3 regions of the Clostridioides sp. LIBA-6822 genome follow, and region 2 is predicted to be linked to each of the others. Evidence: riboswitches for the same ligand, from Rfam matches in the RefSeq annotation. Region 2 holds a riboswitch; each other region holds the start of a gene.
The links. A riboswitch is a leader RNA that binds a small molecule or an ion and turns the genes downstream of it on or off. The one in region 2 is predicted to bind cyclic di-GMP.
Positions count from the first base shown of each region.

Region 1: linked by a shared signal. The riboswitch ahead of ACTG48_RS18100 (Cys-Gln thioester bond-forming surface protein) and the one ahead of ACTG48_RS01845 (flagellar basal body protein) in region 2 are both predicted to bind cyclic di-GMP.
Region 3: linked by a shared signal. The riboswitch ahead of ACTG48_RS19700 (type II secretion system protein) and the one ahead of ACTG48_RS01845 (flagellar basal body protein) in region 2 are both predicted to bind cyclic di-GMP.

Region 1 is NZ_CP196995.1:3,826,251-3,836,860, forward strand. Features, by position in the region: gene prdB (D-proline reductase (dithiol) protein PrdB) at 1-63, opposite strand, end outside; gene ACTG48_RS18080 (CBO2463/CBO2479 domain-containing protein) at 101-385, opposite strand; gene prdA (D-proline reductase (dithiol) proprotein PrdA) at 448-2,322, opposite strand; partial or broken gene ACTG48_RS18090 (D-proline reductase (dithiol) proprotein PrdA) at 2,463-2,885, opposite strand; gene prdR (sigma-54 dependent transcriptional regulator PrdR) at 3,324-5,084, opposite strand; gene ACTG48_RS18100 (Cys-Gln thioester bond-forming surface protein) at 5,456-7,552, opposite strand; cyclic di-GMP riboswitch class II at 7,568-7,653, opposite strand; gene prdC (proline reductase-associated electron transfer protein PrdC) at 8,090-9,403, opposite strand; gene ACTG48_RS18110 (polysaccharide deacetylase family protein) at 9,792-10,556, opposite strand.
Region 2 is NZ_CP196995.1:315,357-325,966, reverse strand. Features, by position in the region: gene fliI (flagellar protein export ATPase FliI) at 1-750, opposite strand, end outside; gene ACTG48_RS01870 (FliH/SctL family protein) at 754-1,494, opposite strand; gene fliG (flagellar motor switch protein FliG) at 1,478-2,554, opposite strand; gene fliF (flagellar basal-body MS-ring/collar protein FliF) at 2,567-4,117, opposite strand; gene fliE (flagellar hook-basal body complex protein FliE) at 4,142-4,459, opposite strand; gene flgC (flagellar basal body rod protein FlgC) at 4,469-4,873, opposite strand; gene ACTG48_RS01845 (flagellar basal body protein) at 4,881-5,198, opposite strand; cyclic di-GMP riboswitch class I at 5,605-5,695, opposite strand; gene ACTG48_RS01840 (GNAT family N-acetyltransferase) at 5,829-6,326, opposite strand; gene ACTG48_RS01835 (DegT/DnrJ/EryC1/StrS family aminotransferase) at 6,363-7,454, opposite strand; gene ACTG48_RS01830 (sugar 3,4-ketoisomerase) at 7,454-7,864, opposite strand; gene ACTG48_RS01825 (glycosyltransferase) at 7,944-9,548, opposite strand; gene ACTG48_RS01820 (DegT/DnrJ/EryC1/StrS family aminotransferase) at 9,583-10,610, opposite strand, start outside.
Region 3 is NZ_CP196995.1:4,146,752-4,157,361, forward strand. Features, by position in the region: gene ACTG48_RS19685 (PilN domain-containing protein) at 1-371, opposite strand, end outside; gene ACTG48_RS19690 (type II secretion system F family protein) at 386-1,594, opposite strand; gene ACTG48_RS19695 (GspE/PulE family protein) at 1,606-3,282, opposite strand; gene ACTG48_RS19700 (type II secretion system protein) at 3,429-3,938, opposite strand; cyclic di-GMP riboswitch class II at 4,099-4,184, opposite strand; gene ACTG48_RS19705 (ribose-phosphate diphosphokinase) at 5,026-5,976, opposite strand; gene glmU (bifunctional UDP-N-acetylglucosamine diphosphorylase/glucosamine-1-phosphate N-acetyltransferase GlmU) at 6,070-7,449, opposite strand; gene spoVG (septation regulator SpoVG) at 7,662-7,940, opposite strand; gene purR (pur operon repressor) at 8,096-8,974, opposite strand; gene murC (UDP-N-acetylmuramate--L-alanine ligase) at 9,193-10,545, shown strand; gene ACTG48_RS19730 (hypothetical protein) at 10,602-10,610, opposite strand, start outside.

The sequences.
Region 1 (10,610 bases), 840 kb from region 2:
TGGAGGAGGTGTTATTGGAACGAATATTTCAGATTGAAGTCCTTGTACTGTTGTAAGGCTCATATATTTCCTCTCCCTTCTATTTTCAAACGATTATTTATTATTTTTCTTCTTGCTTTGATTGCATTTCTGCTTGTTTTTCTTTTTCTCTCCTAATATTTTCTACATACTCTTGATTAGGCTCTGGACTTAATACCTCAGGATAGCTTAGCATGAATCCAACTTCTTGACCTATCTTAAGTTCGTAGTCAGTTATAAGCATTCTATTAGGTATTTTAAATTGTCCAAGTCTACCTTTCAGGTCTATAGTCACTCCACCACCTTTGATGTCAACTATAATACCCTCATAAAAAGTCTCTGATGAGATATATTTTAATCTATCCATTATAATTCTACCTCTCTACACTGTTTTAAACTTGGATCTAAATTTATACTATTATCTAAATCTTAGTTTTCGTCTTTTTCGTATATTTCTCTTCTTTTCTTACTCATTGGTAAAGATTGCTCATTATCTTCTAATGCTATTTTTTCTCCTGTAACTTTTTCTATAGCCTCTATGTTATTTAATTTAACATTTGGATTCCATTTTCTTTCAGGAGCTTTAACTTCTACACCAGCTATAGCATTTTTAAGCATAGCCATTATTCTAACAGCATCTTCTGGAGCTAATGTATTGTTAGATAATATTTCATTCTCTATACCTTGTTTAGACTTGTTATTGTCTACCATGTGAGTCATGTACTTATTACCAACAACTAGAGCACCTTGAACAGCTGAGAAACTTACACCAACTACTGGTATACCTCTCATACCTATTTGCTCTATGTGAGATGCGAAGTCTATATGGTTATTTCCGAAACCTTCAGTAGTTACTACAGCTCCATCAACTTCCATAGCTTCAACTAACATACCTAATCTCTTAGATACATAGAATTTCTCAGCATTTACTTGTGGAGAACCAACAAATACAACACCTACTAAATCTATTTCTTCATCTTCCATAGCTCTTATTACTAATGGCTCTCTCCAGTAATGTCTTGACATTTCTTTTGATGCAGGTCCTATACAAGTTAATGCATGGATACCACCATCTAATACTTCAAGTGGAGATAATACAACTGGCATGTTTCCTAAGTCAACGTTTGGTTGAGCTCCTAATGTACCAACTGGCTCAACTGGTAATATTAGGTTATCATGCATTGCACCTTGTCCCATTATTTCTTTTATAACAACAACTTTCTTTTTACCTTCTCTTCTGTATTGCTCTATTACTTCTTCGTCAACTACTAAAGAGTTGTCAACTGTTTTTAATGCTTCTCTTATTTCTTGAGTTACATAGTCAAATGCACGGTGAGCAGCTAGAGGTCCTGGTCTTTCCATGTTAGTTCCTGCTTTTATTGTTACTTGACCTTTGATGAATATTTCACCTTTGTCAGCAGCACCTGGTCTACCCCACATCATAGTAGTATTTAACTCACCTTCTGAAGAACCGAATTCACCTATTTGAACTCCATTTTCATCTGTACCAGTTAATACCATTACAGCTCCATCTATAACTCTAGTTATACCTGAACCTAATTCGCCTTCTTCTTTAGTAGCGATTGGTTGTATATCTAATACAGCTTCACTGTAAGTTTCATATTTATCAGGAGTTATTATTTCTAACTTCATATCTACAACTAACTCTTGAGTATCATTAGCTTCTTTACATATTTCTTCAGCATTTCTGATGTATAAAGTAGTTCCTTCTATTTTAGTTTCATCAGCAAATTCAACTTTGTCTATTTTAAAGTGTTTTTTAGTTAAGCTTCTTAAAAGTTTCTTTTCTGCAACTTTTGGAGCTACTTCTACTGCACCTGCTACTGGAGCAGCAACGTTTGCTACTGGAGCAGCAACTCCTGCTTGACCAGCTACTGATAAAGGTATTTCTAAACTTATATTTTTACCTTCACCTATGTGTATTTTAACTGTTTCACCTAAAACTCCTGTGCTTACTGGCACTACTGCTTCTAAAGCTGCTGGAGCTTCTTCTACTACTGCTTCTTCTACTACTTCTTTAGCCTCTCCTGCTTTGTATCCTTCTACGTTTTCTGTAGTCATTGGAGATAACGCATCTAAAGTTTCTTTTAACTTAGCTCCTAGTACTTGACCTATAGTTAATCCATTTTCTGGTATTGTTAATAATCCAGAATCCTCTAAGTCTGCAAATATTGCTGGATCTTCTAAGTTTTCTGGTGCTATTATTGTTCCCGCTTCAAATCTACAACAACATACTGCTGGGTCATTTGCATGGGCTTGAGCTGTTTCTAAAGTTATTGACATAGTATAAAATACCTCCTTACATTATTTTCTTATTTATTATTTTAAATCTCGATTCCTCAACAGGTAACCCCTTAACTGAGGAATCAAGTAAATTAAAACCTACTTAAATAGTTGTATTTTAACTATTATTTTTGTGGTACTACTCCCATTTGAGTAGCAATTGCTAAAGGTATCTCTAAGTTTATATCTTTACCTTCTTGTATGTGTATTTTTATTACTTGACCTGTTGTAGCCTGTGTCAAAGTAGATACAGGTGCTACTGGAGCTTCTACTACTTCTTCAGTAGATTCCTCAACATCCGTTTCTGCTGTTTTATACCCTTCTACATTATCTGTAGTCATTGGAGATAAAGCATCTAAAGTTTTTGTTAATTTAGCTCCTAATACTTGACCTACTGTTAAATGATTTTCTGGTATAACTAGCAATCCTGAATCTTCTAAATCTCCAAATATTGCTGGATCTTCTAAATTTTCTGGTGCTATTATTGTTCCTTCTTCAAATCTACAGCAGCATACTGCTGGGTCATTTGCATGAGCTTGAGCTGTTTCTAAAGTTATTGACATATAAAAATGCCTCCTTCTTTTGATTTTTAATTTATATTGATACCTTAACACTTTTAATAATAAACATTTTTACTGTTCCCTACTAACAGCTCCAAGTGTTAAGATTTTTAAACTACATAAGTCATCAAAATTATTGTTTTTTTCTCATTTGAAGTCACCTTATATATAAGCAATTCCTATGCCAACTTATTAACAAAAAGATTTTTTCTATAATAGATTCTTCTCTTATCGCTATTTTTAGCCAAATATCATATAAATATTTATTTAAAGCAGTTTATTTTTTATGCTTGTAAACATTTTCTCAAACAAAAAAAAGTGTCAATTTATCAACACTTTTTCATTTTTTTTAACATACCCACATACATAGCATTGTTATAGCCATTGATTTTGCTACATTTCAAACTCGCACTTATTATTTTGTCAAAATTTAGTCATGTGTCATATTTTAGACACATCTATTTTATACTGGTCTATCTTATAATACAATGTAGTTCTTGGTATATTTAATATCTTAGCTGCTTTAGCTTTGTTTCCATTAGACATTTTTAAAGCCTTTGTTATATTTTTTACTTCAATCTTTTGAGTAGCTTTCGTCAAATCCAAAGGATATTCCTCTTCTTCAATACTCTTATTAGTAGAATCCATCATATAACTTGGTACATCTTCCACCTCTATCCTAGAGTTTTGAGATAAAACAACCATATTTTCAATTGTATTTTTCAATTCTCTAATATTGCCTTTCCATCTGTAACTTTGAAATATGTCTATTACATCTTTACTAATTGTAAGAACAGGTTTATTATTTTGTTTACATATTTCTTCTAAAAAACTATGCACTAACAATCCTATATCTTCTTTTCTCTCTCTAAGTGGTGGTATTTTTATTTCCACAACATTTAATCTATAATATAAATCTTCTCTAAACTTTTCTGCTTTTACCATTTTCTCTAAATCTTTATTAGTAGCTGATATTATTCTGGGATTTATTTTTATTGTGGTATCTCCACCAACTCTTCTTATTTCTTTTTCTTGCAACACTCTAAGCAACTTAGCCTGCATACTAAGAGGTAAATCAGCAATTTCATCTAAAAATACAGTTCCATCTTTTGCAAGTTCGAATATACCTATTCTACCTTTTTTACTTGCTCCAGTAAATGCACCTGATTCATACCCAAAAAATTCGCTTTCAAATAACTCATTTGGTATAGCACTACAGTTAACAGGTATAAACTGACCTTTCCTCTCACTATAATCATGAATAGCTCTTGCAAATACTTCTTTACCTGTACCACTTTCACCCCAGATAAATATACTACTATTAGTTCTAGCTACTTGTTTTGCAATCGCTTTCGATTTTTCTAATTTATAGCTTTTACCTAAAATTTTGTCAAAGCTACCTTTAGATAAGTTTTTAACTTCATTCTTTAAATATTTCAAAGTATCATTTACTTTTTCAAGCTCAAGAGCAAGTATCTTGGCTTCTGTAACATCAACCTCTGTACATACAACACCAATAAATTCTTCCTTATAAAATATAGGATTTGCATGAACTAACGCATACATATTTTCTTTTTTATCCGTAAAATATAAGTCACTCATACCGATTTTACTATTCAATACTTTCTCTGAGATAGTATTCTCCAAAAATTCGTTCATCGGTCGACCGACTATGTCTTCAGATTTTATATCATACCTTTCCTCCATAAACTTATTCCATAATATAACTACACCTTCGTTATTTATAGCACAAATTCCTTCTTTAATTTGTCCTATAATATATTTTAAAGTCAAACCATAGTCTTCTAAGTGCATATATAGATAATCTCTAATATGTTCTTGTTTTAATACACCAATAATTTTATTATCTCTAAGAACAGGAAGAATTCCTATATTTTTCAATATCATTATATCTCTACACTCATCTAAGGTTAAACCTTCGCTGACATATATTACATCCTTTTTCATTATAAGTTTTACTGTCTGGCCTTCATATTTCTTATGCATGTCATAAAGATTATGTATATCTGTCATAGATATAATACCTTTTAATTCACCAGATGAATCTATTACCATTAGAGTTTTTGTATTGCTTTTTATCATTTCTTTTATTGCATCTTCAATTCTTGTGTCTTCGTCTATAGTTGTAAATTTTGTATCCATTACCTCTTCTACTTTTTTTACTTCTGGTATCGAAAACATAAAGTCCCCCCTTTATAGTAGTACATCATCAAAACTTATTTATACATATTTATTCTAGCATATCATAATAACAATTTATTCAATAATTAATATTAAAATTTCTTAAGTGATTATTATACAGATTTCTAATACAAATTCATGTAAGTACTAAAATGAATACTTAAATCTATACAAATAAAATCAAATGAATTATACCTTTAGTATGTTATTTTTTCAATACTATTTTCACCTTCAAATTATTTTTCTATTCATAAAACAGTTAACATCCATTTTAAAAAAGATTATATTTACATAAAAAAATGCCTCAAAATGATTTTTAAATCAATTTGAGACAATATATTTTAAAACTTAATAATAAGCAGTATTCCGTATTAATTTTTTACTCTTTTAGCTTGATATACCAATCCACAAATTGCTATAACACCAATAAGTATATATGGCATTATTTGCGTTTCATCACCTGTTTTTGGTGATTTTACCACTATATCATGTGATGGTGGCACTGGTGGGTTTACTATTGTATCATTTTTTGATGGTACTGATGTATTTTCTACTATATCACTTGATGGTGGTACTGGTGGATTTATCACTGTATCACCTGATGGTGGTATTGGTGGATTTATCACTGTATCATCTGATGGTGGTATTGGTGGATTTATCACTGTATCATCTGATGGTGGTACTGGTGGATTTATCACTGTGTCATCTGATGGTGGTGATGGCTTAGGTTTATGCCCGTTTGAGTCATTATTATCATTATTTGGTGGTATTGGCGGATTTACATCTGGGTCTCCATCCGTTGGTACATCTATATTGAAATCAACTACTTCACCACTTTTTTGTTCTATTGTATAGCTCAATAAATTTTGCTTACTAGCTGGTAATACAGATGAGTGGTCTTTTTCTCCAAAATCAAAAACTGTCTTAAAATATTGAATGGCTTTTGGGAAAATATAATCATAAGATAATGCAGATACCTTATCTTTTACATCTGGCTTATCTATGCTCTTAAGTTTAAACTTTTGTTGTGTTGAAATCTCTACTTCACCTGTACCTATTACATTTCCGTTTTCATCATAAGCAGTTACTCCATCTGGTAATTTCAACTTAACCACACCACTGTAGCCTACTAGAGCTATAGATTCTGTTTCATAAGTTCCATCTTGAATTTTATCAAATTTAATATCAGTTAAACCACTACTTAAACTAGGTTTTCCTGTATCATTTGGCTTTAACTCATTACGACCAGCTTCTAATAATGCTTCTAAATAAGCTTTTGTATTTATTTGAGCTTCCTTGTCTTTCAGATATTTAGCTTTTTCTTCTTCAGTATTTGCATTCTCTATCAATCTATCATAAGAATCTATAAGAGTTTGATAAAGCTTAAGTCTCTCTTGCTCATTCATTTGCCCAAGCATAATCCAAATTGCATCTTGAGTTGCAAAATGAATCATACCTTCATATTCTTTTCCACCTAAATTAAATTGTTGCTTATATCCAAATCCATCAAACTCAGAACCTGCATATAGTATAGATTTAATTGCATCTTCATTTTTATTTTCTTGACCATTAAAATCTTCTGCTGGTAAGTATGGACTCTTATTTTTATTACTTGGAGATTTTAAATGATTATTGTAACAAAATGCAGTTTGTTCTCCATCTTCACCTTCTATTACATATTTACCATACTTATGGCTTGCACCTATAAGACCCTCTATTACATAATCGAAAGTTAAAGTTTTTGTAATATCATCAAATCTTAAATCAAAATAAGGTCTATTTGAACCATCTGTTTCTTTTAATAAACAACTATTCTTTACTTTTGAATTTTTATTATTAGACCAAAAGCTAGTATTTCCATCTCGTGAAGTAAGTACCTCATAAATTTCTGACTGTTCATCTGTTTTTACATCATTTTCGTCTTCCCAGAAATTATATACAATCTTATTTATTTGAGATACAGTAAGATTAAGAATATCTTCAATGTTCTTCTTCAAACTCATTTCTTCCACTTCTAATTTTTCTTCTTCTGATGGTATCATTTCATTTGGTACTTCTTCTAATGATGGTTTATCCCCATCTGGTGTCTCTCCTACTGTTGGTTTTTCTCCATCTGGCGTCTCTCCTACTGTTGGCTTCTCTCCATCTGGTGTTTCTCCTATTGTTGGTTTGTCTCCATCTGGCGTCTCTTCTACTGTTGGTTTCTCTCCATCTGGCGTCTCTCCTACTGTTGGTTTATCCCCATCTGGTGTCTCTTCTACTGTTGGTTTGTCTCCATCTGGCGTCTCTCCTACTGTTGGCTTCTCTCCATCTGGTGTTTCTCCTACTGTTGGTTTCTCTCCATCGAGTATTATATCTTTTCCATCTACTTCGTCAGCATAAGATATTATTGGTGCAAATGCAGTAAATGCTATACTAAAAGCAATTACTAAACTAATTATACTTGATTTTTTAATTTTTATTTTCAAGATTTTCCTCCTATTTATATTTATAGCAGGTTGCACTACTAACTCCATATATCTTTTAAGTGCCCAGGTTTAAGATATACTTCACAGTTTCTATAAATAGGTTTTTAGTAATTTTTAATTCTTATTTTTAAGTATTTTAAGTGCACTTTTTATGAATATCCTAAAATATAATCTTATTATTTAAGATATTCTTGATTAATAAAAGACAAAAATATATTTTCACACTAAAAAAGATACCATAGAGTATCTTGATATAACACAAAAACTTTACCCTGTTGGATGATTGACTTCATTAAATTTTTACTTGTCAATATGGCCACATATTTGAGTCTTTATTTTTGTCTAATATAATTTTAATAGCTATTTCCATCATTATACATTATGCATTACCTTTTGTCTATTTCTTCCATATTATTTATATTATTCCATAATCTTATCGTCATATTGCAACAAAAAACATCCTTAAAGTAATTTTTCAAACTTTTCTAAGGATGTTTTTTTCATATATTTTTATATTATATTATTATTTATATTATATTATTTTATTTTTAATCTTACGTCACCTTTTATTCTTCTTATTAATGGGTGATTAACTGTTCTCATTACATGGTCAGTAATATGATATACACCTAATTTTAATTTTGGTGCAGAACCCATTACTGTGTTACTACAGTCAGTACAGTTTCCTATTAATATAACTTCTGCTCCAGCTTTCTTAAATTCTATACATTTTTGAGCTTGTCCTGGACAGTGTCCTGGATTTTCACATTTTAATGCACCTTTAATTTCTTGAGCTTGTTTACATTTTTGAACTGATACTATATCAGTAACTCCCATTTTAGCTGCTATGTCTCTCATTCTTTCTTCATTAGGTCCACATGCACAGACTAAAAGACCCATTTTTCTCTTTTCATTAACAAATGGCATAGTAACTATTATACCACCACTAGTTTTAGTTATTGGAGTATCTAAAGTAGTAGCTTTACCAGTGAAAGGTCCTCCTAAGATTATCTCTCCGTATTCACCTTTTATTCCACCAGCTCTTTCAATTAATTCTCCAACAGTAGTTCCGATAGGTACATCTTCAAATACTATAGATTCTTTTCCACTGTTTAATTGTCCAACTACAGTTACATTTTTAGATATAACTGGTCTTTTTTGCTCAACAGCTTCTACTATTCTAGTTAATGTCTCTACATTTATTACTACTGCATTAGCTTCTGAAGGTAATTGAGTTGGCTCAAGTAATTTACCTAGAACATCTCTTACTATCGCTCTCTCTTCTCCCATTGGGTACATGTCAACTAGTTCTGCAACTTCTATGTTATCTCCTGGCTTTATTACTTTTTTGAATGCTGCTATTGCTTCTGGATGCTTGCTTTTTATTGCTAGCATACCTTTTCCAGCATTAGTAACTTCCATAGCGTATTTTATACCTTGATAAACTATTTCTGGTCTTTCTTCTATTTCTTTTATGTTGTGAGCTAATAAAGGTTCACATTCAGCTGCATTTGCTAATATTGTTCCACCTTTTAAATCTATGTTTAATTTTATATGAGTAGGGAATCCTGCTCCACCCATTCCTACAACTCCAGCTTCTTTAATTAAGTCAAGTATACTTTCTCCTTTTAATGGTTCAAAAGTATCATCTTGTACTTCATCAGCTTCGATTACTATAGCTTGGTCATTTATTTCACTTATTTTTCCACTAACACTGGCATAAATATTTGCCCCTAATCCAGCTGGTTCTGCGATTAGAGTTCCTTTTTTTACTACATCTCCAACACTTACTACTGGTTTATCTGGACCACCAACGTGTTGTTTTAATAAAATAGAATATAGTTTGTTCAACTAGTACGCCCCCTTAAGTATATTAATTTTTTTATAAGCTGTTCAAATAATGTTAATGTTGTTTTTCTATTACAATGTCTTAACATATTGTTTATTTCTATAGAACATATCGCTTATTAACAAAGCAATTTCTATGCCAACTTTTAAACAAACTTATATCCTTTGAAAATACTGTCTTACAGCATTCATAACTTATTTAAAATATTTAAACTTATTTTAAATAAGTCAATTATTAGACACTTTTTTAATTAATTTAATCTATAATTATTGATATCGCATACATGCATAAAAAGTGTCAAAAAATAGACACCGTCTTTTTATCGACACTTTTCTAACATATATTATATAATTTACCACAACTTTACTTAAAATATACATTTATTACTTATTAATTCCTAGGTTTTTGCACTCCATTAGAGTCAACTATGTAATTATCTTTATATAGTAAGTCTGATACCTTTACTAAATTGTATCCATCTTTTTTAAGTTTACTTATTATAGTGTCCAAGTAGTTATCTACATCATTTATATTAGCATGAAATAAAACTATTGAACCAGGTTGAGATTCTTTTATTACTTTTTCAATTACGTGGTTTGGTCCAAGCTCTTTCCAGTCTATAGAATCCACATCCCACTTAATTACTTTATAACCTAAATCACTACAAATGTCCATAGCTTTGTTGTTTACATCTCCAAAAGGTGGTCTAAACAGATTGGTCTTTTTCCCTGTTATATTAAATATCTTTCCCGATGTCGTTTCTATTTCTTTTGTTATATCTTCTTTTGATATTTCTTTCAAATTAGCATGGGTATTTGAATGGTTTCCAATTTCATGACCTCTTTCATCTATAGCCTTTACAATATCTTCATTATCATCAACCCAACTACCAACTAGAAAAAAAGTAGCTTTTATATTATGTTTATCTAAAGTATTTAGAATTTCATCCATATTATTAGTTCCCCATGCCACGTCAAAACTTAAAGCTATTTTTTTCTCATTTGTATCAACTTTATATATAGGCATTTTTGAGTTGTCAGATTTAGAACATATGTACTTTATTCCACAAACAAAAGCAAATATTAATACTAATAATAATGAAAAAAATAAAACACTATATATCAAAGCTTTAGTTCTTTTAACTTCTCTTTTCATACTATTCCCCCTTTTAGATAATTTCTTCTATATTTAAAATTTATTTTTTTTTAG
Region 2 (10,610 bases):
CTGGTCTCTAAAATACTCAGCTATTGCAGTAGCAGTAAGAGCTCCTTTAAGCCTAACCAGAGGGGCTTTATCTGATGTAGCACATACAACAACAGATTTTTTCATTCCCTCTTCTCCTAAATCTTTATCAATAAAATCTAGGACTTCTCTTCCTCTTTCACCAACAAGAGCAATTACATTTACATCTGCTTTTGCATTTCTAGCAATCATACCTAGAGTTGTACTCTTACCTACTCCACTTCCTGCGAATATTCCTATTCTCTGTCCTTCACCACAAGTAGTAAATGCATCTATTGCTCTTACACCTGTTTCCATTATATTTCGTATTTTTTTTCTCTTCATTGGGTCAGGAGGTTCATTATTCAAGTTGTATCTATCCCCTAAAACAAGTTCTGAGTTGTCTATAGGATTCCCAAGACCATCAAGCACTTTACCTAATAAATTATCACTACACATAACACTTAAAGGTATCCCCTTAGAAATAACTTTACAACCAGGTGCTATTAATGTTAGCTCTCCTAATGCCATTAATATTACTTCTTTATCTTTAAAACCTACTACTTCACAATTAACTGGTTTGTTGACTTGATTGTATATAACACATAGCTCTCCAACAAAAGCTTTTATTCCTTCAACTTCTACAGTAAGCCCTATTATCTTCTTAACTCTACCCTCTGATATAGTAAGCTCTAAATTTTCTATTTTCTTATTTATTTTGTCAAAATCTATAGATATATCAGTTTTATACATACTTTATTCACCAAGCAATTCTTCTTTTAGTTTTTCTATAGCACAATCAATACCAACTATTATTCTTCCATTTTCCTTTTGTATAATAGCATTTCCTTTATCTATACTATCATCTGCAATAACAAATACACTTGACTTTAATGATGTTTCTTCTTTGAATATTTCAAACTCTTTCTCTATATTATCTTTATATAAAGAATTACATCTTACTATGAATGAACTGCTTCCTTCATAATCTTGAATAATTTGCTTTAATAAATCACTCATAGATTCTTCATCTTCAAAATGCTTTTTTAGGGCAGAACTAGCCATGTTAATAGCAAGTCTTATAATTTCTTTGTTTTTTTCCTTTATGTACTCAGTCATTTTCTCATTAGCTTGTAATAAAATTAAATTTGCCTGATTTCTTATAAAATCTGCTTCATCTTTAGCTTTTTGGGTATATTCATCATATGATTCTTTATATCCATCCTCATATCCATTTTTTTGACCTTGGCTATATCCTTTTTCATAGGCTTGTTTTTCTATATTTTGTGCACTTGTTTTTGCTTCTTCTAATATCTCATTCTTTTTTAGCTCGGCAGATTCTATAGCTTCTTTTATTACTTCATCTCTAAATCTACAGTCATTCTCTTCATTTATGTTTGGTTCTCCTACTCTAGCTTTATCTATTATAGATAAATCTAGAATTCCTTTATATGATGCTTTTTTACTTTTAATAATTTTATTATTCAACAAAGTCATCACCAAAATTCCTTACAATAGTTATGGCACCTTCTCTTTCAAGTTTTCTTACACTGTTTACTATTTTTTGCTGAGCACCTTCAACTTGTGCAACCTTTATGACACCAACCATTTCCATCTCTTCTTTAAGTGCTTCTGCTGCTCTAGAAGATTGATTCCTATATACAGCATCCGATATTTCATCATCCACACCTTTTAATGCATAGACTAAATCCTTCATAGTTACTTCTTTTAGTACTTTTTGTATGCTCATATCATCTAGTTTTACAATATCTTCAAATACAAATATATGAGATTTAATTTGGGCAGCTAAAGCTGGGTCTCTTTCTTCAACAGTACTCAAAATATTCTTTTCTGTTTTTCTATCAGAATTAAGCAATATTTGAACTAAAGTAGCTATTCCGCCATAATCTTTAAAATCATCACCACTTATTGAATGTAATTTATCTTCTAATGAATTTTCAATTACTTTTATAACTTCTGGAGATATTGTGCCCATTGAACTTATTCTCATAGCTACCTCATTTTGTAAATTAAGATCTAAATGCGCTAAAACTTCTGCACCATTTTGTGGTTCCATATGTGCAAGTAAAATAGCTATGGTCTGTGCACTTTCATTCCTAAGTATTTCTAATATCTTCTTTGCATCTAGATTTATAATATGTTTAAAAGGCTTTGTACTTGTATCCATTGATATGCCTTCAAGTAATTTATTTGCTTTAACATTTCCCAAAGCATTACTTAGTAATTCTCTTGCATATTCTAGTCCACCTTCTATAACATAATCTTTTGCTTTATTTATTTCTACAAACTCTTTTAATATTTCTCTTCTTTCTTTTGAAGCTATAGAAGAAATATTTGCAATTTCCAAACCTATTTTTTGAACCTGTTTATCTGGAAGACTTTTTATTATATCACTAGACACAGTTGGTCCTAATGTCATTAAAAGTACAGCAGCTTTTTTTAAACCTTCGCCTTCTATTTTTTCATTTTGCTCTTTTTCATTTTCACTTATATCACTTAAGTCAAATGCACTAACATTTGTAATTTCTGTGGACACATTCTATCCCCCTTACTCATTTAACCAAGTCTTTATTATTTCTGTTACTTGGTCTGGTTTTTCTTCTGCATACATTTTAACAGCTTCCTCTAATGTCAATTCTGGATCATCCCCTAATAGAGGATTATCTTTTTTATCAACAGTACCAGAATTAGCACTATAAACTTCATCCTCATAATCCATATCTTCTTGTTCACTTCTCTTCTTATATATTAAGTATCCAATGGCACCTACTGCAACAACTGCCACTACTCCAATAACTGCCTTCATTATATTAGCTTTGAAACCTTCTTTTTTAATCTCTTCCAGTTCTTGTTTAGCCTCGGCTTTTCCTTTAGGGTCAAAGACCATTGAAACAACACTAAGAGTATCTCCCCTCGCTCCATCCATACCTATAGCATTATTAACAATATCTTCTACATCAGCTTGAACACCTTTAGCTATTTTTCCATCTATAGCAACAGAAGCTGTCAATCTTTTAAGTTCTCCTGGTGCAACTATCGTATGAGTTTCAATCTTACCTGTCTCATATTCAAAGCTCTCATCCAAACTATCTTCTGTGTTAGTGCCATTTTTATTTCCTTGATTATTCATATTAGCATCTACACCTTGGACATTATTTGTCGCAGATTTAGATGAATTTTTTGACCTTGTTTCTTTTATTGCAACTTTATCAGGGTCAATCTTTATTTCAGTTTTTTCAGCTGTATCAAAACTTAAATCAGCATTTACTGTAGCTTTTACTTTGCCTGTCCCAAATATTGGTTCTAACATTTCCAAAATAGACTTTTCTAATTGTTTATTCAATGCTTGTTCAGATGCCTTATTTTTATCAACACTAATACCACCATTTATTGGTTGATTATTTTCATCAACTTCTTCATCGTCTAAGATACCTTCTGATAATAAATTCATCTTATTATCAATAACTTGAACATTTTTTTCTGGTATATTTGTAACACTTCCTGATACAAGTGCCATAACAGATTTTATTTGATTTTTTTCTAAGGTTGTTCCTGGTTTTAACATTAAGTAAACTGCTGCACTTCCTGGAACTGCCTCTTTCTCAAACACTGATGATTCTCCAAATGTTATATGTACTCTAGTATCTTCCACTTGTGGAAAACTCTTGATTGTTTTTTCTATTTCACCTTGTATGATTCTTTGCTTCTTAATTTGAAACTCTTCATCAGTAAGCCCTATAGATGAACTATCATCCATTAGTGCAAATCCTTTAGAACCACCTGTAAGACTTGGAGCTAACTCCAGTCTCAATTTATCAACTTCTGTTCTAGGCACATAAATTGTGCTTCCTTTTACCTTAGTATCTATCTTTCTAGACTCTAATTCTGCTGATATATCTGCAGCATCTTGAACATCTAGTTCTGAAAATAAGACTGCATACTTATTTTTACTTGCAGATATTGCTGTAAATACTAGCGCTAAACATATAGCAACAATCCCTATACCTAATGCTATCTTGGTCCCTTTTTTTAAAGAACCTATTTTTGTCCTAGTTTTAGCAACTTGCTCCTTAATCTTATTTTTAAAACTGGTTATCATTGATTATTACTCCTGTTCAAAAGGCTAAATTTGTACTTTATTCATTTCTTGATATGCATCATGAATCTTGTTTCTAACTTCTATTAGATATTGCATAGATAGTTGTGCTTCTTGACCTTTTAACATAACTTCATGCATAGAAACATCTTCGCCTTTTATAAATTTTTCTTTCATATTATCTGCTGTCACTTGTTGAAAATTGACTTTGTCTATAGTATCTATTATTACATCTTCAAAATTCTTTTTTTCTTCTTTATTATTAAGATTTAATGGTTTTATTTCTCCAACTAAATTATCTAACTTTGCACCTTGCATTAAATTGTTAATTTGTGTAATTGGCATAATTTATCCCTACTTTCCTATTTCCAAAGCTTTAGATATCATAGACTTCTGAGCATTCAGTGTATCTATGTTGGAATCATATGCTCGTGAAGCTGTTATTAAATCTGTCATTTCAACTAATATATTTACATTTGGATATTCTACATATCCATTTGGCTTTGCATCTGGATGAGCTGGGTCATATACTTCTTTAAGAGGTGATTTGTCATCTTCAACAGATGTGACTTTTACTCCTAACATACCTAATTTATTATCATAGTTTTCTTCAAATGAAACAACTTTTCTCCTATATGCTTCTCCATTTGGACCTCTTGTAGCATTTATATTAGCTACATTTGATGATATGATATCCATTTTCAAACTTTCTGCTGTTAATCCACTAGCAGAGATTTCCATTCCACTGAACACACTCATCTTCTAGTTACCTCCCACCTATTATTGATTTAGTCATTGCGATTTTGCCATTTGCAAAACCTATTAAAGCATTATATTGCAGTGTTGTCATTGCTTGCTTTACTTTCTCTTCTTCTATATCTACATTATTGCCATCTACTCTTAACCCTTTGGAATTGTCTATTTTTTCTTCTATTTTTGGCATGGCCTCATTTAATGTTTCTTCAAAAGTTACATAATGTTTTTTGTAACCTTCAGTATTTATATTTGCTATATTATTTGCTATTGTTTGACTTCTTAGATTAGTTGCATCTAATCCCATTTTTATAATGTCATATGTATTCATACTCACCCCTCCTCAAAATATATTTATTTGCTATATTTAATGATTAAAAAATGAAGTTGCTATATTACAAAAAATGACTTCTTTGTCCATTTAAATCTATTGCAATTCTATTACATTAATATAATAATGTATCATTTTAGTGAGAAATCTAATTTAAATTTAATTAACTTCAATAAAAATAAAAAAAAATTTTAATATGTATTTAATTTTTTCTTTGTAAAGTTGCCTTTTTTTGTAAAATAGCAACTTTTTCAGATAGTTTTTCTTTATTTCTTGTTATAATTGGTAAAATATGTTATTATATGTATTTTCTACTGTAATAAAGTAATTTTTCCATAATAAAATGACCGCCAAAAAAGCAGTCACTTCGACTAATCCTACGTATACAATTATACTTAGGACTCTTTTTGGCAACTGGCTAGCATAGTTCGCATATACAAACTTTAGCCCCTATAGCTTTGCGTCACTAGATTTCTCTAGTTTTGCCTATTTAGTTTTAATTTAAGTATACAATAAATGATAAAATTTTTAAACATTTTTATCATATTTTATATTATTATTTTATAACTATTATCAAAAAATCTAATCTAGTAAAAAATAACCCTATACTTTTTATATCATATACTCTTTCTATGTGCTTAAATAATTAAAAATTGAATACCATTTTATATTCATGAACATATTGTTTAAAAATATATGCTCTCTAAACTCTCCTTCATATATAAATCCCATTTTCTCATAAAATCTTATAGCTCTCTCATTGTGTGAGTAAACATTCAAATAAACTTTTTTCAGATTAAGATTTTCAAAAGCAATTTTTAATATTTCTTCTGTACCCATCTTAGCTACACTCTTTCCAATAGCTTTTTTTCTTAATACTATAGCATATTCTGCGTTTCTATTAATATAGTCTATATTCTTTAAACTAACAGTTCCAAGATATTCATCTGAATCATCAACAATTGCCATATGAATACTTCTATTAGTATAACTATTTAAAACAAATTCCTCTATTTTATTTTTATCCATATCATTAAAATTTATTTTAAAATTTTTATTTATGTCATCATCCTTCATCCATTCGAGCATTAAACCTATGTCTCTTATATCAAGCCTTCTAATTTTCATATTATTACACCTACTTTAATTTTATACTTTAAAAACCTAGTACTTATTTATAGCATCTATTATGACATCTATATCCTGTTTATTTAAGTATGGATATATTGGCAAACTTAAAACTTCTTCTGATATAAGTTCTGATACCTTGAGTATCCCTGTTAGATTACTAAATTCTGAATATGCCTTCTGTTTATGTATAGGTATTGGATAGTGTATCATAGTCTCTATATTTTTTTGATAGAGATAATCTCTTAATTTATCTCTATGCTTTGTCCTTATTACAAATTGATGCCATGACGGCTTTGTATCATCTAAAACCTTTGGTAATATTATTTTTGAGTTATCTATTCCCTCTAAATAATATCTAGCTACATCGCTTCTATAGCCGTTAAACTTATCTAAATACTTTAATTTTATATTTAAAACTGAAGCTTGTACCTCATCAAGTCTTGAATTCTTCCCTTTATATTTATTATAATATTTCTTTTCTGAACCATAGTTTCGTAAAACTCTTATCTTTTCAGATACATCCCTATCATTAGTGGTAATTGCTCCTGCATCTCCAAGTGAACCTATATTTTTACCAGGATAAAAACTTATACCTGCAGCATCGCCTAAGTTCCCAGTTCTCTTATTTTTATACAATGCTCCTTGAGCTTGTGCATTGTCTTCTATTAATTTCAAATTATATTTTCTAGTTATTTCCTTTATTGAATCCATATCAGCTGGTTGTCCATATAAATGAACTGCTATTATGGCCTTAGTTTTATTTGTTATTTTATCTTCTATCAAATTGGCATCTATATTATAAGTGTTGCAATCTGGTTCTACTAATATAGGAGTAGCTCCGACATTGCTTACAGCCAGAGCAGTTGCTATATATGTGTTGGCTGGTATTATAACTTCATCTCCAACTCCAATATCATATGCTTTTAAAATCAATTCCAATGAATCTAATCCATTACCTACACCAATACAAAATTCAGTTTCACAATATCTTGAAAAGTTTTTTTCAAATTCATGTACCATTTCTCCTAATATAAAATAATTTGAATCATACACCTTTTCAATATTAGATAATATCTCTGTTTTTAAATTTTTATGCATTGGCTTCATATCTAAAAATTTTATCATTATATATTGCTCCTTACATATCTTAGAAATTCATCGTAATCTCTTATATAATCACTCTCATCATAAAAATCGGATGCTAGAACAATTAATAGAGTATCTTCCTTGTAACCAGACATCTCATGCCATATATTTTTACCTATAAATAAACCTTCATTAGGATTATCTAATAAAAAGGTTTCTTCTTTTACACCATCACTGCACTTAACTTTTAATTTTCCTTTTAGACAAATTAGTACTTGTTTGAGGGTTTTATGAGCATGTAAACCTCTTTTGATTGTATTAGGAACATTATATGTATAATATGTCCTTTTGATATCAAATGGTATATTTTTATATGATTCTAATGAAACTAAATATCCTATATCATGACTTCCAATAGGATTCCATTCTATTAAGTAGCATTTATCCATAATTTCACCTTATTTCTTTCTTAACACTATATTTAATATAATATATACAAACTTTTATTTTTTATTTTTATTAATGAATTTAGCTTTTATTTTCTATTACTATATTACATTCTTCCAACAATTTATCCATATCATATTTTAATATATTATATTCATTAAAATTGTTTTCACTTGACATATGTTTATAAAATAATTCTATTAAGTAAAAGTTTTTTTGATACCAAGATGCTTTTAATTCATCAAGTTGTTTCTGATATTTAATAAATAGTTTATTTTTATAACAATACTCTATTATGTTATACCAATCTGGAGCAGACCCACTAATTATAAATAAGTTATTACTATTTTGCTGGTCACTAGTTCTAAATGAACTTAAAACTTCGTGTAGGTATATCATATTTCCTCTTTGCAATAGTTTTATCCATGCAACCACATCACCCAATGCATGTATATACTTACCTTCTAAAGTAAGTATTTCTTTATCTTGTAAAATATTTTTAAAAACAACCATTGATGGTGCACCAATAAAATTTTCAAGTTTTGTTAAAGTTTCTTTTATTACATCTTCTCCTAACATTTTAATATCTTTTTCTGGGGAGATTGAGTGTGTTCTTACTACATCACCATTCCCATTTATATAATTCAAGCTAGAAGTAGCCAACACTAATGATTCGTCATTAATTAAATAAGACATCATTTTTTCAATTCTAGTTTCACTATATAAATCATCATGAAATAAAAAACTTATATAACTTCCATTTGCTAAATTCACTAAATTTTCTGAGTTTCTTATTCCGCTTCCTCCTAATGGCTTAGGATTTTTAATATACTTTATATTATCATGATATTTCATATAGGATTTCACTAGATTTTCTACATCATTAGTGGTACTATCATCACCTATAATTATTTCAATTTTTTTATAGGTCTGATTTAGAGCAGATTTCAGTGCTTGTTCAAAAAATATAGTTTGATTATATGCTGGCATTAAGATACTTACTAGAGGTAAATTTGAATATAATTCTTTTTCATATTCCTTTATAAATTTTTTTCTATAATTTTCATAAGATTCAGTTCTTTCGATTTTCTCTCCATTATATATACACCAAGCTTTTTTCATATTTGGAATGGCCACCTCATATTTTTTTCTTTTAAACTCCATACTCTGAGATGTATCATAAAAGTAAACTCCATCAAAAATATCATCTCTCCATTTAACATCATATTGAGTAGCCATCATCATTCCATCTATCGCTTCTACTATCTCATAATCACCTTCAATAGGGTTTTCATTTAAAACAGCCATACTTCCAAACAAAGTAGAATAAATATTTACCACTCTGCTTTCCTCTAATTCCCACCATTCACCACTTGTAGGTAGTTTTTTTATACCAGCAATACCTATCATTCCAATGCTTTTATTTTTATTAAATAGCTCTAAAATATCAAATATAAAATTCTTATTTATTATAAGTGTATCTTCATCAATATACACCTTATATTTTGCATTTGTTTTTTCTAAAGCCATGTTGTATCCAACTGGTTGACATAAGACATCTCTTAAGCCAAGTATTTCTATACTAAAACCACTTGGTATATTCAAATGATTTATATAAAAAACACATTCTTCATAATTTCTTTCATTACTTACACATGTTATAAAACATAATTTTGTAGAATCCATATTCAGCTCCCTTTTTAGATTAATATAAATAACTTTAACCCTTCTTTGTAAATTTATTTATTTCTTCTACTATGTACTTTATATCTTCTTTTGTTAAATACATATGAAGTGGTAAAGAAATTATTCTTTTGGACACTTTGTTGGCATTTGGACACTTACCATAATCATATGAGTACATTTTATACTCCGTATTGTCTCTATAATGTACCCCTGGATAAATTTCTGCTTTATTTAAAGCTAACATAAGATTATCTCTATCATCCACTTCTATTGCATAAATGTGATAAGAACACTCATCACTATAGGAAGCTGGTACTGGTTTTACATCGGGATTACTTGCAAAAAGTTCATCATAATATTTACATAATTCTCTTCTATACTCATTGTCTGAATCCAAATATTTTAGTTGTACCAAAGCAATTGCTGCCATTATTGAGTTTCCATGGTTCTTGAATCCTAAATATTCGACATCGTATTCCCATTTATATATACCTTCACTACTACTTCTTGTATAAGTATCCTTATTTATTCCAAGCCAAGTAAATTTCCTGCACATACAATCTAAATCTTCATTGTTAAAACAAATCATTCCACTATCAGCTGTTGGTAAATTTTTTACTGCTTGATAAGAATACACTGCTACATCTACCCCATCTAATGTTCCTGGAAATACACCTTCTATTCTAGTACCTGACATATGAGCAGCATCTAAAATTAACTTCAAATTATATTCCTTACATATTTTTATTATTTCTTTAAGTCTACCTACTCTTCCACCATACCCTACAAAAACAATCGCCCTAGTTTTTCTATTTATCTTCTTTTTAACATCAACAGGGTCAATACACAAATATTCATCTATATCTGCAAAACGTGGTATTAATTTTTCATGCATTATGGCATGATTTGTGGATACAAATGTAAGTGGAGTTGAAATAACTTCATCTCCATCATCCCAATTATTCTCAAGTTTCAAGATTTTAATTGCGAGTTGAAGACCTGCTGTAGCTGAATTTAAATAATGGGAGTTTTTATGTCCTGTATATTCATTCCATTTCTTTT
Region 3 (10,610 bases), 520 kb from region 2:
GTTGAACTATCTGATGTTTCACTAGATACTTCATATGAAAACACATATTCATCTGATTCCAAAGCCATCATCTCATCCATTTCTAGCTTCATAAATCCATCTAAATCCTTTTTATCCATCTTAGGGAGTTTTTGGGGTTTTAGAATTACATCTCTTGTATTTAAACAAAAAACTACGTGTCTTGATTTTAACTTCACATTTTCTAATGCGTATCTCAATAGAGCATACTTTTCCTTAGAAAAATCTTGTGCAATATCCTCTATTGAAAACGCATTAAAACTTTTTATATAAAACTTATCTTTATCATGTTTATATCTGCCCTCAACTATGGAAATAGAATCGCCATAATATGATACATAAACCTTGTTCATTTGTCCTTTCCCTCCTACATAGCATCATATATACTAAGCATTGGCATAAATATTGATACAACCAGTACCGCAACTATAATACCAACTGCAATTATTAAAACAGGTTCTATCATTGATGCCATCCTATTTAAATAAATTTCGGATTCATACTCATAGAATTCGGCCATCTGTCTACTTATATTCTCTAACTCCCCTGTCTGCTCCCCTATAGCTATCATCTGTACTAGCACAGAATCAAAATATGTATATCTTTCTAAGTTCTCTGCTAAGCCCTCACCTCTTGTTATTCCATCTTTGGCTGATGCCAAAATCTTTTCTGCCATGGTATTATTTACACTATCTATAATATAATCAAGCCCCTGAACTAAAGGGTATCCTGTTGATACAAATAGATACAATGCTCTTGAAAACCGTGTAGCCACCATACAGTTTATTCCTTTTCCTAAAATAGGAATCTTATTTATGACTCTATCTTTATGTGCTCTACCAATGGGTGTTTTTAGATACTTCTTAAATTGGTAAATAGACAATATAATAGCTAGAAGTACTATTATCCAAAAATTCTTCATAAACACACCAAACCCCATAACAATTCTTGTTATAAGTGGAAGAGATGCTCCTACTGTTGTAATTGAATTAACCATCTTAGGCACCATAAATGCTGTAAATATAAAAATCATTACAAAGGAAGAAATCAAAACTATTAATGGATATGTTGCCGCATTTCTAAGCTTTTGCTTAACCCTGTGTTCACTATCATAAAATGAAGCCATACTTTTTAGTACTTCATCTAATTTACCAGTAGCCTCACCTGTAGCTATCATAGCCCCAAGTAATTTTGGAAACTTTGATTTTGATGAAAGCATTGAATCTGCAATAGTAGAACCTATTTTTATTTCTGCTACTATACGATTAATCTCTTCTCTCAAGGTAACATTAGTTGACCTTCTAGCTAATGTTTCTAGACCTGAGATACTATTTATACCAGAAGATACTATAATAGCAAACTGTCTACAGAAGTGGCTTATCTGGTCAGCTCCTAAGTCTTTTTTTCTCTTTCTATTAAAGACGCTTATGTTTTTACTTTTGCTCTCTTTAATTTCGAGAACTCTAAGATTTCTTTTTCTAAGTAGACTTCTAGCTTCATTAAAATCATTGGCTTCAATTACATCAGTTTGTTTTTTTCCATCCTCTTTTATTACTGTATACTTAAAACTTTTCATAATATCATCCTTTAATCAGTCATCAAAATTATTCTAATCATTTCTTCTACTGTTGTCTTTCCATTTAAAACCTTTTTAACTATATCCTCTTTTAGACTAATCATACCTTGTTTTCTAGCTACCTTTAAAATTTCTCTTTGATTGGCAGATGAATCTATTAACTCTTTTATTTCTGGTGTAATTTCAAGCATTTCAAATATACCTAGACGCCCCTTATATCCTGTATTATTGCATCTTTCACAGCCTTCTCCTTTATAAATAGTTACTGATTCATTTACATCAATACCAAGAGCCTTTTTTTCTCCAATGTCTGCTTCATATGAAACCCTACAATGCTCACATATTTTTCTTGTAAGTCTTTGAGATATTACCCCTAAAACGGATGATGTTATCAAGAAACTTTCTACATCCATATCTAAAAGACGTGAAATTGCTCCAACTGCTGTATTTGCATGTAGTGTACTTAAAACTAAATGTCCTGTAAGAGAAGCTCTAATTGCTATTTCTGCAGTTTCAGTATCTCTTATCTCCCCAACCATTATTATATCTGGGTCTTGACGCATAAAAGCTCTAAGTCCACTGGCAAAGGTAAGACCTGCTTTTTCATTTATTTGAGATTGATTTACACCAGGTAATTCATACTCTATAGGGTCTTCTATTGTTAGGAGGTTCCTATTTTCTGTATTTAATTGATTTAACATTGAATATAGTGTAGTTGTCTTTCCACTTCCAGTAGGTCCAACCACCAATATAAGTCCATAAGGAGTGTTTATCAACTCGTCATATATCTTAGAGCCATGTTCATCTATTCCTAGTACTTCTTTACTAACCATAAAATTACTTTTATCAAGAACCCTCATGGCTATCTTTTCATCCCTATTAGTTGGCATTGTAGAAACCCTAAAATCTATAGGTTTGTTATCCACTTTTAAATAGATTCTGCCATCTTGTGGGATTCTCTTTTCAGATATATTTATATCTGACATTATTTTGATACGACTTACTACTGCTTTGTATGGCGCTGAGTTCATTCTCATATATTCCCTTAGCATTCCATCTATCCTAAATCTAACACGCATGTAATTTTCACTTTGTTCTATATGTATATCACTTGCTTCCATTCTAACAGCATTTTCTAGTATGTTGTTTACTAATCTTACTATTGGAGCTGCATTTACATCTTCTTCAAGTATTACTGTTTCTCTTACTCCACCAGTTCTGTTTTTGTTGTACTCAGTCATAGCTTTATTTATTTCTGAATGTGCATAAGCATGACCTATTGCTTTGTTTATATCTTCTGCACTCGATATAAATATCTCTACATCTTTACCTGACATACGTCTTACATCTTGAACTGCTTCTCTATCTTGTGGGTCTGACATGGCTAGACATATCTTGTCTCCATCGATTTTGAATGGAAATACAGCATATCTTTTACATATATTTTCTGGAACCATCTTTGTAGCTAATGTGTCTATTTCTGTTCCTTCTAAAAATACACTTTCTATATCCAAAAGTTCTTTTAATACACTTATTAATAAGTTACTATCTATAAGACCTTCTTGTACTAGAAATTCTCCTAGTCTTTTTCCACTGTTTTTTTGTTCTGATAATGCCCATTTAAGCTGGTCTTCTGTTATGTATCCTTTTTCAACCAGTTTGTCTCCTATTCTAACTTTTTTAGCCACAGATTTCACTCCTTTACTATCTCAATTATATCATCATTTGTGATTGGATATTAAAGAAAATAGTATAAAAGACAGGAAGATTTTCTTCCTGTCTTTTTTATCATATTTTTCATTGAATTTATAATATTTCTTGTAAAAATATTACTTTAATTATTTGTTGAATCCATTTCAGCATTATCTATAAGTACTATATATAGAGTCCCATCTTTTAATGTTGAATTTTTTTGTAACTCAGTTTTTAGTGTATTCTCTGTGTATATCTTCTTTGGTCCTATATCACTTAATAATTTCTCTATTTGTGCTTTTGTTAATGTAACTCCATCAGCAGCAGTACCATCACCTATCTTTAATGCTAATTTATTATTAACTAAAAGTAATTTATATCCTCCTCCTATGTCTGCTTTGTCTGGAAGAGTATCCATGTAAGTCTCTAATGCATCTAATTCACCACTAGGTGGCATTGTGTTCTTATCTGAATAATAAGATAATGCTGCACTTTTAACTGAACTATAATCAGACTCAACACTTGCTACCTTAGCCTTATTTATATTACTAAATAAAGCTGGAACTGCTACTACTGCTAATATACCTATAATTGCAATTACTACCAATAATTCCACTAAAGTGAAACCTTTTTTATTCTTTCTTAACTTCATTTTTATTCCCCCTCAAATTTTTTAATTAATACTTCCTTATAATATATCTGGTTAAAAATCTAAGTAAAATTATTTACACGTACTAACCAGATTTATTTCTAGCATATAACCATTTTAAAACAAAAAATGCTATGAAAATAAAAGTATCCATAAATAAATACAATTCCATAGCCGGTTGCACCACTAACTCCATATGTTCTAAGGCGCCCAAATCACAGAACATATATCAACGTTTCTATTTTTATTAAATTCAGGGTAATGCATAATTATATATACATATCCACTTATATTATATAATAGTTACCAAATTTTATCAACTAAGTTTATATTATTTATATATACCAATTTTTTACATATTAAAACACAGTTCATACAAATAATTATACTATACAAAAAAAGAAACATCTCCCTACAATTATCATATATCGTAAGGAGATATTTATAAATTATCATTTAGTTTTATCATTGTCATTTCCATCCTTTGCTAATATTTATTTGAAAGCTAGAAGCTATTACAATATAGTATTTTATTAAAATCATCTATTATAAACATTCTATCTCTTTTAATTATGATTCAGCCACAATCACTATATAAATGAAACTCTTCATTTACAGATATGCTCATTGTGCAAAATTACTTTCTTTACAGTAACTTTATATAATCCAGAACCCTCTCACAAACATCAAAGATATAGAATAGATACTATTTTCAATTCTTATAAATAAACTTTCAATAGACTTTTATATTCCTTCTAGATTGTGACTGAATCATTTAAGTATTAGGGGTTCATCTTCTGACCTTCCCATTGGAAACACCTCTTTCTTTGTTTATATTTACATAATACTACATAATCTGAAATTTTTCAATACTTTTTCCAAATATTTTTTATATTCATAATATTCATATTTTTATGTGCTTTTCCAGATTTCTTTTACGTATCTATACATAAATTTTAAACCATAATATTTTTCTAAAATCACATACACTCTTATAATAAATAAAAAACAGCTATATAAATTAAAATATCAAAAAAGAGCTGTTCAAAAGTTTTACATCCTTTTAAACAACTCTTATAAATCTAATAAATTAGAATAATTTACTTACTGATTCGTTAGAGAATATCATTCTTATAGCATCTCCAAATAAAGGAGCTACAGTTTTTATCTTTATCTTATCTATTCTTTTTTCTTCAGGAAGTTGTATAGTATCAAGAACTATTAACTCACTTATCTCTGAATTAGAAATTCTCTCAATAGCTGGTCCTGATAATACACCATGAGTACAACAAGCATAAACATCTTTTGCACCAAACTCTTTAAGTGCATTTGCCGCATTAACTATTGTTCCAGCTGTATCTATCATATCATCTAATAGTATAACATTTTTACCTTTAACATCACCTATTAAGTTCATAACTTCACATACGTTAGCTTTTGGTCTTCTCTTATCTATTATAGCTATTGGCACTTCTCCATTTAAAGAATTAGCAAATTTTCTTGATCTAGTAACACTTCCTAAGTCAGGAGATACTACTACTAAATCTTCTATTTTCTTTTCATTGAAATAATCTGCTAATATTGTTCCACCTAATAAGTGGTCTAGTGGTATATCAAAGTATCCTTGTATTTGAGCTGCATGTAAATCCATTGTTAATACTCTGTCTGCTCCAGCAGCAGTTATTAAGTTTGCAACTAATTTAGCAGTGATTGGATCTCTTGCCTTAGCTTTTCTGTCTTGTCTTGCATATCCATAGTAAGGAATAACAGCTGTTATTCTTCCTGCTGATGCTCTCTTTAATGCATCAATTAAGATTAATAACTCCATTAAGTTATCATTTACTGGGCTATTAGTAGATTGTACTACAAACACATCACAACCTCTTACTGTCTCGTTCATGTTTACACATATTTCACCATCACTGAATGTACCTACTTCACAGTCTAGCACTGATACACCTATATAGTCAGCTATTTTCTGTGCTAACTCTTTCGATGAATTACCTGCAATAATTTTAATCTCGCTTCCGCTAGTATTCATTTATGTAACCCTCCTGAAAATTTTAAAATCCTAATGAATATAATTTATAATAATTTCGAGCTAAATTTATTAGCCAAAATAATAAACTAATACTTACTTACCTTCTTCATCTTTTTGGTTCTTCTTCTCTACCCAACCTTCTTTAATAACTTGTCTTTCTCTAGCTATTGCCAAAGCTCCATCTGGAACATCATGTGTTATTGTTGAACCAGTTGCTATGTATCCTTTTTCTTCTACAACTACTGGTGCAACTAGGTTGGAATTTGAACCTATAAATGCATTATCTTTTACTACTGATTTAAACTTATTTTTACCATCATAGTTTACAAAGACTACTCCACATCCTATATTTACATTTTTACCAACATGTGCGTCTCCTATGTAAGAAAGATGAGATGCTTTTGAACCATCTTCTATAATAGCATTTTTTACTTCAACAAAATCACCTATTTTTACATTGTTTCCTAAGTTACTCTTTGGTCTTAAATATGCATATGGACCAATAGTAGTATTTTCTCCAACTTTACTATCAATTATAGTTGAATTTTTTACTTCTGTACCATCACCTATTTCTGAGTTTGTTATAGATGAATTCATTCCAATTATACAATCTGAACCTATCTTTGTTTTTCCTTGTAACATAACACCTGGATATATTATAGTATCATTACCTATCTCAACATCAGATTCTATATAGGTAGAGTTAGTGTTTATTATAGTCACTCCATTTACCATATGAGATTCATTTATTCTTCTTCTCATAATCTCTTCTGCTTTTGATAATTCTACTCTTGAATTAACACCCATAAGCTCTTCAATAGTTGAACCTGCAAATGCACCAACTTTAAGACCTTTATCTCTCATTATTTTAGCAGTATCAGTTAAATAATATTCGCCTTGTGCATTGTTATTATTTAACAAATCCAATGCTTCTCTAAGGCTCTTACCATTGAAACAATAAATTCCAGAGTTTATCTCACTTATCATTTTTTCTTCTGAATTTGCATCTTTTTGTTCCACTATTCTAAGAAGGTCGCCCTTCTTATCTCTTATTATTCTACCATAACCTGTTGGATTTCCAACTCTTGTTGTAAGAACTGTGGCATGATATTTATTTTCTATATGATATTCAAATAATTTTTTTAGTGTCTCTTCCTTTATAAGTGGAGTATCTCCACAAAGTACAACTATTATATCTTCATCATTAATATATTCTTTAGCCATCTTTACAGCATGTCCTGTTCCAAGCTGTTCTGTTTGCATAGCTATTATAGTTTCTTCTGCTAGTTTTTCCTTTACTACATCAGCTTCATGCCCCAAAATCACAACAGTATCTTTCACACCTGATTTTTTTGAAACATCTATAATATGGTTAACCATTTCTTTTCCACATACTTTATGAATAACTTTTGGGTATTTAGACTTCATTCTTGTTCCTTTGCCTGCGGCAAGGATTATAGCTTTAAAGTTCATTGATACACTCCATTCAATCTAATTTAATTTTATTCGTATTATTCTCTCAATCAATATACATTATAATACATTTATTTGACAATTTGTATACAACATATACATTATCACTAATAATATAGCACTTTTTTACTAAAAAGTACATATTTTAATACAAATTCTACATTTAAAAAGAGCCTAAATGTTCGGGCTCTCTCCATTTTATATATTTATTATTATTCAGCAGCTACTTCCCATTGAACTAATGCTTCATGATATGCTTGTAAAACTGCATCTTCTAAAACTTGTCTCATTTCTGCATTTATTGGATGAGCTATATCTCTGAAATTTCCTTCGCCTACTTTTCTGCTAGGCATTGCTATAAATAGGCCATTATGGCCTTCTATAACTTTTATATCATGTACTACAAACAAATTATCGAAAGTTATTGAAACTATGCATTTCATCTTACCTTCTTCTGTTAATTTTCTTACTCTTACGTCAGTTATCTTCATACCAAAATATCCCCCTTTGATTTTGACAGAAATTAATTTATATTAAAATTATTATCGCTGGAATAAATTAATATAAACTGTTTTTTAAGTAATTCTATGAACAACTAGGGATATCCTCTTTTTATTTTTACATATTTTTCTAAATATTTTTTTTATTAATCTTCATCTATCTCAAATTCAAATTCTGAATCTTCTTCATCTAAATCTTCATTTCTATATTCATCTTTAAAAGTCTTTAAATTTGGCTCTACTACTATTTTATCTCCATTGACATCCAACTGAATTAATGAGATATAATCTTTTACCATCTTTTCTGAAGGATTTGTTGTAGATATGAATACTCCAGTACCTATAACTTCTGCACCAAATTCATTCATAAGGTCTACCATTCCTTTTATAGTACCTCCACCCCTCATGAAATCATCTATAATTATAACTTTACTGTCTGGCTTAAGGGCTTTTCTTGGCAAACTCATACTCTCAACCTTAGAGCTTCTATTTCCACTCACATATGTCATACTAAGAGTAGGACCTTCTGATACTTTTATATCTTTTCTTATTATAACTAGAGGTAAATTCATAGCTTTTGCAGTCATAAGTGCCATAGGTATACCTTTTGTCTCCATTGTCACAACATAATCTGCATCTACATACTCAATATTTGAGGCAAATATCTTTCCTATTTTAGCAGCTATTGTAGGGTCATAAATTAAATCAATCAAGTATAAAAAACCACCAGATAATATTCTAGACTTGTCGCATATTTTCTCACATAATTCCATTAAGAACTCTGCATTTTCTGCTATAGAAGTTTTAGGTATATATTTTACTCCTCCTGCTGCTCCTGAGATAGTTATAACTTTACCTAAATGCAGTTTTTCAAATACATTCTTTACGACTAATAAATCTTCACTTATTGTTGATTTTGCTGCATTAAATTGATTTGTAAAATAACTTAATGTATATATTTTATTTGGATTGTCAGATAGTATTTTAACTATCGCTCCAATTCTCTCTGTTCTTTTAAATTTCATTACTATTTCCTCCTACAAGTACCTTTATATAACGTTAAACTAACTAATGCATAACAATTCTTATTGTGGTATAATATTACTTATGTTTTATTATATTCAAAAATAAAATACATATAATATTATATGCATATTAATTATAAAATATTGAACATTATATTATTATACCACAAAAATAGTTCATATTGTAGGACTTAATTAAAAAGAAAGGTGGTTTTATTATGAATATACACTTTATAGGAATTGGCGGTATCAGCATGAGTGCATTAGCTGAAATATGTATCAATAAAGGTTACCAAGTTTCAGGTTCGGATTCAAACGAATCATACCTATTAGACAAACTTAGAGACCAAGGGGCAACTATCTATATTGGTCAGAAAAAAGAGAACATATCAGATAATGTAAATATGGTTGTTTATACAGCAGCAGTTCATCCAGACAATGAAGAACTTATAGCTGCTAAAGAAAAAAATAAATTAGTAATGAACAGAGCTACTTTTTTAGGTCAAATCATGAGGGAATATAAGAATTCTATAGCAGTTTCTGGAACACATGGAAAGACTTCTACAACATCTATGTTATCCACAATCTTTGAATATGCAGACTTAGACCCAACTATACTAGTTGGTGGTAACTTAAGTATGATAGGTGGTAATGTTAAGATAGGTAATTCTGACCACTTTATAACTGAAGCATGTGAATATGTAGATAGCTTCCTTAATTTTAACCCTAAAATATCTATAGTCCTAAATGTTGAGGAAGACCATCTTGATTATTTCTCTGGTATAGATGAAATCAAGGCTTCTTTTAACAAATTTGGTAAGCTCTTACCTCCAGATGGCTATTTCATAATAAATGGTGATGATGAAAATGTCGATGACATATTGTATGATGTTAAAGCTACTATTATAAAATACGGTAGAGACTCTGATAATGATGCTGTAATAAAAGATATTCACTTTGACAATGGTGGTCATGGAATATTTAAAATAGAATATCAAGGAAAAGACTTAGGAGAATTTGAACTTTCTGTATATGGTCTTCATAACATATACAATGCATCTTCTGCTATAATAGCAGCTCTTGTTTCTGGTATTGATTTAGAGACTATAAGAAAAAATATAAAAATTTATAAAGGTGTAGGAAGAAGATTTGAAGCTAAAGGATATTATAAGAATGCTTTAGTAATAGATGATTATGCACATCATCCAACTGAATTAAAAGCTACTTTAGCTGCTGCTAAAAAATTAAAAAAATCTACTTTATGGTGTATCTTCCAGCCACATACTTATACTAGAACAAAATCTCTTTTAGGCGAATTCTCAGAGGCATTCTATGCTGCTGATAAAGTTATAATAACAGATATATATGCTGCTAGAGAAAATGACCCAGGAGATATACATTCTAAAGATTTAGTTGAAAAATTATATCAAAACAATGTAGATGCTATCTACATAAAAGAATTTGAAGATATAGTAAAATATTTACATGAAAATGTTAACGATAATGATTTAGTAATAACTGCTGGTGCTGGTCCAATTTATAAAGTTGCAGACTTGTTGGTTGAAAAATAATATATAAAAAATAATTTAGGCTATCAAATATCTCATTTGATAGCCTTCTTAAAGTCCTATTTCTT